DNA from 3 places in the Staphylococcus massiliensis genome. Region 1 is predicted to be linked to each of the others. Evidence: riboswitches for the same ligand, from Rfam matches in the RefSeq annotation. Region 1 holds a riboswitch; each other region holds the start of a gene.
What was found. Region 1 has a riboswitch for thiamine pyrophosphate ahead of ACF3N8_RS00685 (thiamine phosphate synthase). Riboswitches for the same ligand answer to the same signal wherever they lie in the genome.
Positions count from the first base shown of each region.

Region 2: linked by a shared signal. The riboswitch ahead of ACF3N8_RS02440 (thiamine phosphate synthase) and the one ahead of ACF3N8_RS00685 (thiamine phosphate synthase) in region 1 are both predicted to bind thiamine pyrophosphate.
Region 3: linked by a shared signal. The riboswitch ahead of ACF3N8_RS10440 (ECF transporter S component) and the one ahead of ACF3N8_RS00685 (thiamine phosphate synthase) in region 1 are both predicted to bind thiamine pyrophosphate.

Region 1 covers NZ_CP171119.1:151,509-154,794, forward strand. Annotated here, with positions in the region: gene ACF3N8_RS00670 (HesA/MoeB/ThiF family protein) at 1-265, opposite strand, end outside; gene ACF3N8_RS00675 (thiazole synthase) at 262-1,029, opposite strand; gene thiS (sulfur carrier protein ThiS) at 1,031-1,231, opposite strand; gene ACF3N8_RS00685 (thiamine phosphate synthase) at 1,234-1,830, opposite strand; TPP riboswitch at 1,900-2,008, opposite strand; gene ACF3N8_RS00690 (Bax inhibitor-1 family protein) at 2,010-2,660, opposite strand; gene ACF3N8_RS00695 (LysM peptidoglycan-binding domain-containing protein) at 2,993-3,286, shown strand, end outside.
Region 2 covers NZ_CP171119.1:515,884-519,169, reverse strand. Annotated here, with positions in the region: gene ACF3N8_RS02455 (thiazole synthase) at 1-49, opposite strand, end outside; gene thiS (sulfur carrier protein ThiS) at 51-251, opposite strand; gene ACF3N8_RS02445 (FAD-binding oxidoreductase) at 241-1,353, opposite strand; gene ACF3N8_RS02440 (thiamine phosphate synthase) at 1,346-2,002, opposite strand; TPP riboswitch at 1,999-2,108, opposite strand; gene ACF3N8_RS02435 (IS6 family transposase) at 2,316-2,990, shown strand; gene ACF3N8_RS02430 (CadD family cadmium resistance transporter) at 3,144-3,286, opposite strand, start outside.
Region 3 covers NZ_CP171119.1:2,162,975-2,166,260, forward strand. Annotated here, with positions in the region: gene auxA (lipoteichoic acid stability factor AuxA) at 1-897, opposite strand, end outside; gene graF (glycopeptide resistance-associated protein GraF) at 1,044-1,172, shown strand; TPP riboswitch at 1,334-1,433, shown strand; gene ACF3N8_RS10440 (ECF transporter S component) at 1,504-2,079, shown strand; gene ACF3N8_RS10445 (ABC transporter ATP-binding protein) at 2,092-3,286, shown strand, end outside.

The sequences.
Region 1 (3,286 bases):
AGTGCTTTTTAAGTGCAACCACTTTAGGTAACATATCCGAAACATCTGCTTCGGTGTAACAACTTTGGCGTTGTAAGTTTGTTAGCGTCACAATATCCTTATCTACGATAATAAGACGCTTCACCCCACTACGCGTCAGTTGTTCGGCGATACCACTGCCAAGCGCACCAACGCCCGCTATCATAACCGTCATATTTTCGATAGTTGATTGACCTTTATCACCAAAACCGTGAAATGTTTTTTGGCGATCGTAACGATCTATCATAAATAACCGAGACCTTCAGCTGGACTTGAAGCAACAGCATTATATTTAACCGGAATACGACCTGCTTCATAACTTAAGCGACCAGCTTGAATACCTAACTTCATTGCTTCCGCCATTTTCTCAGGGTCTTTTGCACGCGCAACCGCAGAATTTAATAAAATTGCATCTGCGCCAAGTTCCATTGCTTCAGCACAGTCTTTACTTGAACCGATACCTGCGTCAACAATAACCGGCACATCCATTTTCTCAATGATATAACGTAAATTGAGAGGATTGTTAATGCCACGACCTGTGCCAATTGGTGAAGCAAGTGGCATGATGGCATGCACACCTAAATCTTGTAAACGCTTCGCTAATACTAAATCATTTGAAATGTAAGGACATACTGTATAACCCTTTTCTAAAAGAATTTCACAAGCGCGATACGTTTCAAGTGGATCTGGTAGTAACGTATCGTCATCACCAATAACTTCAACTTTAATCATGTCACATAAACCAGCTTCATTCGCAAGTTCTGCGATACGTACCGCTTCATCCGCTGATTTAGCGCCAGCTGTATTCGGAAATGTGATGAATTTGTCTAAATCTACATTTGCTAATGGGTTCGGTAGATCTTTGTCATAAAGACTCATACGACGCACCGCAAATGTTAATACTTCAGTTTCTGATGCCTTAATGGCTTTCGTCTGCATTTCTTCTGTATCATACTTACCTGTTCCTAAGAATAAACGAGAGTTAAATTCAAATTTACCAATTTTAAACATATTATCCGCCTCCAACAAATTCTAGTAATTCGAGTTTATCGTTTGGTTCGATTTTACGTTCTGACCATTCTGAACGCTTGATGACCTGTTCATTAAGTTCAACGGCCATACGTTTCGATTCGATATTAAAGTGGTCAATAATATCTGAAATCGTAGTACCTTCTTGGAATTCATGCGTTTCGCCATTTACTTGGACTTTCACATTTATCCACTCCTTTCTTTATGTATCACCCATTTTTCATGCAAGTTATGCATGTCTTGTTTCGTCTTTGAAAAGAAAGCTTCAATACATGCAAAACCGATGAAAGCTTGAGGGACTTGATGGATGGTATTCATGTTGATGCCGCCTATCGCAACTAAAGGAAAGCCGATATCGAGCGCCTTTGTAATTTCTGCGTCAGTTCTAGGCGCTTTCCCTTTTTTTGAATTGGACGGAAAGAGATGTCCATAAATTCCGAAATCCAGTTGCCATTTATGAGCTAAACGCACATGTTCTTCATCATGAACAGACATTGTAACGTGATACGAAGGGTTCATACGTTTGGTCTTTTCCGCATGAACATCACCTTCTCGAAAGTGAATGTTACGTATATTTAGCCTTTCTGCTAATGCAACATCAGTGTGAATCATGACTTTCCCCTTTGAAAAGCCCGCTTCAATAAGCGCTTTGATCCATTGATACTGTTCATCTTGAGAACTTGGCGTTCTAATTAAGAGATAATCGATGAGCGTTTGTCGCTCAAGTATCGTTTCCATCAGTTGACGGTCTAACGGTTTATAAGGTGTTACGACAATTAACAACAATATCACTCCAATAAAAAAAGCTATTTTCGCGCGGAAAATAGCATACAAGCATTGCGACGACAACATCGCATTGCAAAGCCACATTTCCTACGCTAGTACAAACTAGATCAGGTTCAGGAATCCCGAAGTTTCACTCCGATCTCAGCCCTTTTTAAAGGCACTTCCAGTGGTTATATTTATTTTTTGTACTTGTTCGCTAGATATAAAATATCTTTAATGATGTGAACAAGGTTTAAGAATAGATTAAAGCCCATTTCTCTCGGTGAGAAACGACCGTGTTTCATTCGATTGAAATCATAAAGCGTATATAATAAGAATAACATTAAACCGACGATAACGATAATCGTATGAAAGAAACTATTTTGAATAAACCATCCGATAATACTTGCGATTATAAGGGCTATCAACGTAACAAACAAGTATTTCCCCATACTTTTCGCATCGCCAATTACAAAGTAACCGAGAAGTCCGAATATGATAAAGGCACTTACAGCGAGAATAATATTCTTGTAAAAGACCTCGGGTCCTAAGTTTTGTAGATACACCGTAAAGGATGCATAGGATAACAATCCAATTCCGAGTGCGTATATATTGGAAATAATAAAGCCGAACTTACGTGAACGATTGATAAATAATGAAATCAGTATGAGTGCCATAAGTCCGATTGATAATGGACGACGCCACTCTAATGGTAAAAACTGACCGAAGAAACAGCCTACTCCAAAGATAATCCAGTAGTAAACAAAGAACAACCATACCTTCCCAAGTGCTTTTGACTTGGAACTCGACGCATGATGCCTTTGATGACTTAAAGATTGATTCGGCATATAAAACGCTCCTATCCCTCTTTTAGTCTAATATAACATGAATAAGCGTAACTGTAAGGATAGGTTATGTTGTATGACGTTTATTATGTCGAAAAAATGGCTTAATTATATTACAGTTTATTAAAAAACACTAAATTATTTATTAATTATTAATCTCTACAAAGATTGATATCATAACTTTTAAAGAATCATTTAATATTTTTTACTTTTCTTTAGAATATTACAAACTCTTAACAACAAAGACATTTTGAATTTTTTTTGGTAGTATTGCATCGTAACGATATATATAAAAACGCGGAAAAAATATTTTCTTATTATGAGGAGGATTTCCCTTGAAGAAGTTAGCATTTTCAGTAACAATGGCTTCCGGAGCTGCTGCACTGTTATCTCAACAAGAAGCAGATGCGTCTACACAACATACTGTTGAATCTGGTGAGTCACTATGGACAATCGCTCAAAAATATAACACAACTGCAGATAGTATTAAACAAGAAAACAATTTAACTAGTAATATGTTATTCCCAGGTCAGGTAATCACAGTTGGTGGAGAAAGTAGTCAAGGCACTGGTAATACTACTACAACAAATGAAACAACTTCTCAAGGTGGATCAACACATACGGTATTA
Region 2 (3,286 bases), 360 kb from region 1:
TACCTAATAATAATCTTGAATTTAATGTAAAGTTGCCTATTTTAAACATATTAACCGCCTCCTACAAATTCTAATAATTCTAAGTTATCTTCATCATTGACTATGCGAGATGTAAATTGTTCTCGCTTAATTAATGTTTCATTATGCTCTACAATAATACGTGTTTCATCCAGTCCCAATGATTGAATTATTTCTTGTATATTAATTGGTTGTTCAAAGTTAAATACGTCACCATTAATCTTACATTTCATTTCGTTCATCTCTCCTAATCTGAAAATCATACAATTGTTTCGGCCTATGCCCACTGATAATCCATTGACTCATCAACTCACCTATTAAAGGCGAAAGTAAAATTCCATTGCGATAATGGCCAGCAATGACAAATAAGTCTTTATCCACTTCATCCATAATAGGCTGTTCGTTTTGACAATAAGGCCGTATACCTGACCATTGGTTTATGATTTTTCCATTTTTCAAATCTGGTATATAGTGCAAAGCTTGTGATTTAAGCCATGATTTACCAGAATTAGACACCCCAACTGAATAATCATTAAAGTAACTTGTTGCACCGATTAAATATCTATTTTTTAATTTTGGAATGACGTAACAACCATTAGTCAGAAACATGGTAATATTCAAGTTTAAATCAGGTTGTTCTACCAATAGCGCTTCTCCTTTTACCCCAATAACCGTTTCACAAGGTAAATATTGCTGTAAAAGTTTTCCTGTCCAAGCGCCTCCTGTGACAATTAACTTTTCAGTATAATAAGCTCCATTTCGTGTCTCCACACGGTACCCATCTTTTATGGATTCAATATGGGTTACAGTTGTTTGGTATATTCTATCTATATGTCTATTTGATAATGACTTCAACAACCCTTTAGTATAGCGGTTTGCATTGATTTGATTATCTTCAGGCATATAAATACCATTTGTATGTTTTGAAGTTATAGCACCGTTGGACATGTGTTGAACATCAGTAGGACTAAGACGTTCTACAGATGCAAAATGTTGTCTTAAAAATTGATATTGCTGTTCAATCTTTTTATTATCATAATGGTTCGTAGCCAATTTTATTAATCCACTATTTAAATACTCAATATCCACGCCAACCTCTTCCAACAAACTATCTCTTAGAGGTTTGAACATCTTTTGAGAAATTGTTGCCAAACTAAACAAAGCACTATTTTTGGTGAATTCATTTTGCGCGCCTAACATCCCACCTGCTTTATAAGATGCATGCTTACCTGCTTCATCTCTATCTATCACAGCTATATTCGCAAAAGACTGACTTAACCCACGTGCGATTGACATGCCCATGACTCCCGATCCAATAATAATGACATCATACATGTCCATCCCACACTTCCTTCATGTTTATAAGTTTTTCTTTCGAATATTGATTAAAAACAGAAATACCGGCTATTCCTGAAAATCCATTAGGTAAAGAAGATAAAGTATGTTGATTAATACCTCCAATTGCAATAATCGGAATATCAATTTGTAGCGCTTCTTCAACCTCCGACTTTGCTCTAGGTGTTTGTTGAGGTTTAGATGACGTCTCGAATACGTGTCCAAATAATACAAAATCTAGCCCTAAATATTTAGCGTTAGCAATAGCATCTTTATGGTGCGTAGACATACTTATTTGCATATCGGGATAACTAGCTTGTACCTCCTCAATATAAGGATCACTTTCCCTAAAATGAATTGCCGACAAGTCACATTGTATGATTACATTGATATCACTATGAACAATAATCTTATCCTTAGGAAACTCATTTTTTAGTAATCCGTGAACCCACTGAATGACTTCTTCAGTATTCATTGGCACTCTTATTAATAAGTAATCGATAACGCCTTCGATTTCACAGTAATGCTTAATATGTGATTTAGACAAATCTTGATATGGTGTAATAGCAATAAACAATATTTTCACCTCAAATAAAAAAACGTTACTTTTCCTGGTGGAAAAATAACGTTGTATGATTACATTTATCATAGAAAACGACACTTTCCTACGCCAGTGCGAACTGGATCAGGTTCTAGGAATCCCTCAGTTATTACTTCGGTCTCAGCCTTTATCAAAGGCACTTCCAGTGGTTTCTATCTATTAAATTTTCGTTTCATAATGTTTTAGCGATTACTTACAATCTAACTTATAATCATTTACTTTTCAAGTCTCACTTCAACTTTGACAACATGTATCCTAAAGTCAGCTGGCTTAATTGTGCATAATCACGCTTATAGAGACAACTCGGTTCTGTTGCAAAGTTGAATTTATAGTATAATTTTAACAAAAAGGAGTCTTCTGTATGAACTATTTCAGATATAAACAATTTAACAAGGATGTTATCACTGTAGCCGTTGGCTACTATCTAAGATATGCATTGAGTTATCGTGATATATCTGAAATATTAAGTGAACGTGGTGTAAACGTTCATCATTCAACGGTCTACCGTTGGGTTCAAGAATATGCCCCAATTTTGTATCAAATTTGGAAGAAAAAGCATAAAAAAGCTTATTACAAATGGCGTATTGATGAGACGTACATCAAAATAAAAGGAAAATGGAGCTATTTATATCGTGCCATTGATGCAGAGGGACATACATTAGATATTTGGTTGCGTAAGCAACGAGATAATCATTCAGCATATGCGTTTATCAAACGTCTCATTAAACAATTTGCTAAACCTCAAAAGGTAATTACAGATCAGGCACCTTTAACGAAGGTCGCAATGGCTAAAGTAATTAAAGCTTTTAAACTTAAACCTGACTGTCATTGTACATCGAAATATCTGAATAACCTCATTGAGCAAGATCACCGTCATATTAAAGTAAGAAAGACAAAGTATCAAAGTATCAATACGGCAAAGAATACTTTAAAAGGTATCGAATGTATTTACGCTCTATATAAAAAGAACTGCAGGTCTCTTCAGATCTACGGATTTTCGCCATGCCACGAAATTAGCATCATGCTAGCAAGTTAAGCGAACACTGATATGATAAATTAATGGTTAGCTTTATTTTTTTACTTTGCAACAGAACCGATGAGCGTATCCATAGAATTATTTGTCAGAGGATAAATATTTACTCTAAATATCAAAGTCCTACTGTAAATCAGAGGTACTTTTGAGAAATTTTTAATTCACTAAACTCAAAATGGCGCGGAAAGTTTCGTTCTCCACCATAATATATATTCCTAATCCTATAAACACAATTGGGATAATCCAGCGGCCGTATTTCTCAAGTGTTTCAGAAACATATCTGAACCTTGCTAGACGAT
Region 3 (3,286 bases), 400 kb from region 1:
TTTACGCATCCAGTTCGGAATATCGTCTTCTTCAAGTTGTACAATATCATTCCATTTTTGAACGAATTGATCTCGCTTAGCACGTATCTTTTCAATATCAATACTGCGTCGAGTATTACGCGTGAATTCAGTCGTACGGTGTTGTAGGTCTTTAATTTGCGCTTTAGTTTGCGTCGTAAAGCTTCTCTTTTCAGAGCGGTTGTAACCATCACCTCGTAACTCTGATTCAGTCACGGGTAACGCACGTCTTAGGAATAAGAAGTTCCAAATCGCCATTTGGCCAAGTAACCATAAGATGACGAAGAACGAATTAATACTCAACACATCAATCGGCGCGATTTCCTTTCCATCGATTCGAGCATATAAAGCAAGTTGCGTGATGAAATAACTAATCCCATATGAAAAGATAATCCAAAGGTAGTGTTCCTTTCGATGGTTCGGGTTGAGCTCATCTTTATACGCAATATAACCAATATGTACAACAAATGGAATAATAAATATAATCGCAAAGAAACTATAAACTTGCGTCATTAAGATAATTGTTAATAAGAAAAAGATAATCCCTAAAACGAGATAAAAGATAGATATATCATAATCATAACGTGTAGTTTTAGATAATGTTCTCGCAATAAATACGAGTAAGATACCAAATAATAATATAATAATGCCACTTACTATAGGAAATCCACCTATAAATCGACTTAATACTTTAATTACTTCACTAAAGAATGCCATAATGAAGTCCCATAAATTATCAATGTCCATTTCAACTTTTTGATCTTTTTTTAATTTATGAATAAGTGGTACATTAACAAAAATTATAAGACTAAATAATATGGCTAAAGCACCAGTGATATAACTAAAGATTACTTCGGCATGCTTTTTCAAAAAAGACATACTATTCACCTCACAGTTATTATATATGAACGTTTATCAATTGTCTTTAATTATTCACAAATTCGGTCTGAAGTATGAAACATGTTTATACATTAATTAAATCGGTAAATATATACCCATAACCCACTATAAAAGAGGTGCATATTATGTCTGAAAAAGATATTAAGAAAGATGCAGAAAAAGCTAAAGAAAAAGAAGAAGAATTAAAGCAAGATAAAGAGAACGCTTCAGGCGACGATAAAACTGAAGGCGACATTCAAGATACATTTGAATAAGTAAGTGATTCCAGTTTCTAACTTTTAGGAAACTGGAATTTTTTATATTGAATTTAAATTATTTGAAAGCATCATTCATATTATTTATAATTTAGAGTTTTATGTGCCATTAAGTATTGACAATACTTGGTTTTCGGATTACATTTACATTAATCACATAATTAACGCACTAGGGGTGTGTAAACTGAGATGAGGCTTGTCCTCAAACCCTTTGAACCTGATCTAGTTGATACTAGCGTAGGAAAGTGTGCTTACATACCTATGTCTAAGCATGCCTTTTAATTGTTATCAATTAGTTAAGGTGTGCGTTTTTTATTATAGGAGGGAAATTATGAAAAAGGGATTAAAGCTTTCTGATATTCTAGTTACGATTATCATCGCTGTAATATTTGCTATTATTTACAATCTTTGGTGGATGGTATACGAAGTGAGCAAAGTAACTGGGCTACATATTGAAGAGTTAACTTATGGTGTATGGTTTATGGCTGCCGTTGTTGCTTATCTCATTATTCCAAAGCCTGGTATCGCTTTACTAGCGGAATTCGCAGCTGGTGCAGGTGAAACAATTGTAATGGGTAAATTTGATATCGCGACATTAGTCGTTGCCTTTTTACAAGGTTTAGCGAGTGAAATCGTATTCGCGTTATTCAAATATAGCTCACGCACAGTTATGGTTTCTATCTTAGCTGGTGTTGCAGCTGCACTCATAAATTTACCGGTTGATTTCTTCTATGGTTACCTTGCGGAAGTTAAATCATGGAACTGGATTTTATTAATCGGTTTCCGTTTAATTAGTGGTGCTTTAGTTGCTGGTTTATTATCATGGTTACTTGTTAAGTTACTTGATGAAACTGGCGTTACGAAACTATTCCGCCCTGCTTCACAAAAAGATTACGACTCACTTTAAGGAGAATGCATTATGCTAAAAGCATCAAATTTAAGATTAAAATACCCTAGTGGTTCTTACAAAATATTTGATGGCCTTAATGTTGAAATTAAAGATAAAGAGAAAGTACTTTTGCTTGGTCCTTCGGGATCAGGTAAAAGTACTTTACTTAATCTATTAAGTGGCATTGTGCCTGAATTAATTGAACTTCCTTTGAAGTATGATGAATTGATTCAAGATAAAGATAGTGCAGTAATATTTCAAGATCCAGATAGTCAATTCTGTATGCCTAAAGTGTATGAGGAATTGGCTTTTATTTTGGAAAATCAGCGCGTACCCAAAGCTGAAATGAAACCACGTATTCAAGAAGCGCTACAATCTGTTAACTTAGATGTCGACGAAAAGACGAATATCAACCAACTAAGTGGTGGTATGAAACAAAAGCTTGCGATTGTTGGCGCCCTTTTACAGAATGCGAATACATGGTTCTTTGATGAACCAACTGCAATGTTAGATATCAATGCAACTGAACAACTTTGGTCTCAAATTATAGAGTTATGGCACGATAAAACCGTGTTAATTGTTGAACATAAGGTTGAACACATTTGGCAACACGTAGACCGAGTTATTTTGATGAATGAAAATGGTGAAATCATAAAAGATGATACGCCAATGAATATTATTCAGAATCATGAGGCTTTATTAAGTGAATATGGGGTGTGGCACCCTAAAGCATGGGCTAATGCGCCAGAACCACGTTTAAATGCACTTTCGCGTCAAGATACTTATTTTCATTTTCAAAAAGGAGCGGTAAAACGAGGCAAAAAGGCTTTGTACCAAGTTGACGATTTACAGATCGGACTTGGTGATTGGATTACATTAACTGGCCCTAATGGTTCGGGTAAGACGACATTGTTTGAGTCGATGATGCAATTGATTCCGTATAAAGGGAAGATGACTTACCACGGTAAAACGCTGCGTAAAGTGCGTGATGCGGCGAAAAATATCTATCTCGTTTATCAGAATCCTGAACTGCAATTTATTCAAAATAGTGTTTATAAGGAGATTTATATTAACTTTCAATATCAAAATCCTGAAAAAGCCCATGAAAAAACCAAGGAAATGATCCAATTACTACGTTTACAACATGTTGAATCACAACACCCTTTCGAACTTTCAATGGGTCAAAAGCGACGTTTAAGTGTGGCTACTGCTTTAAGTACGAATG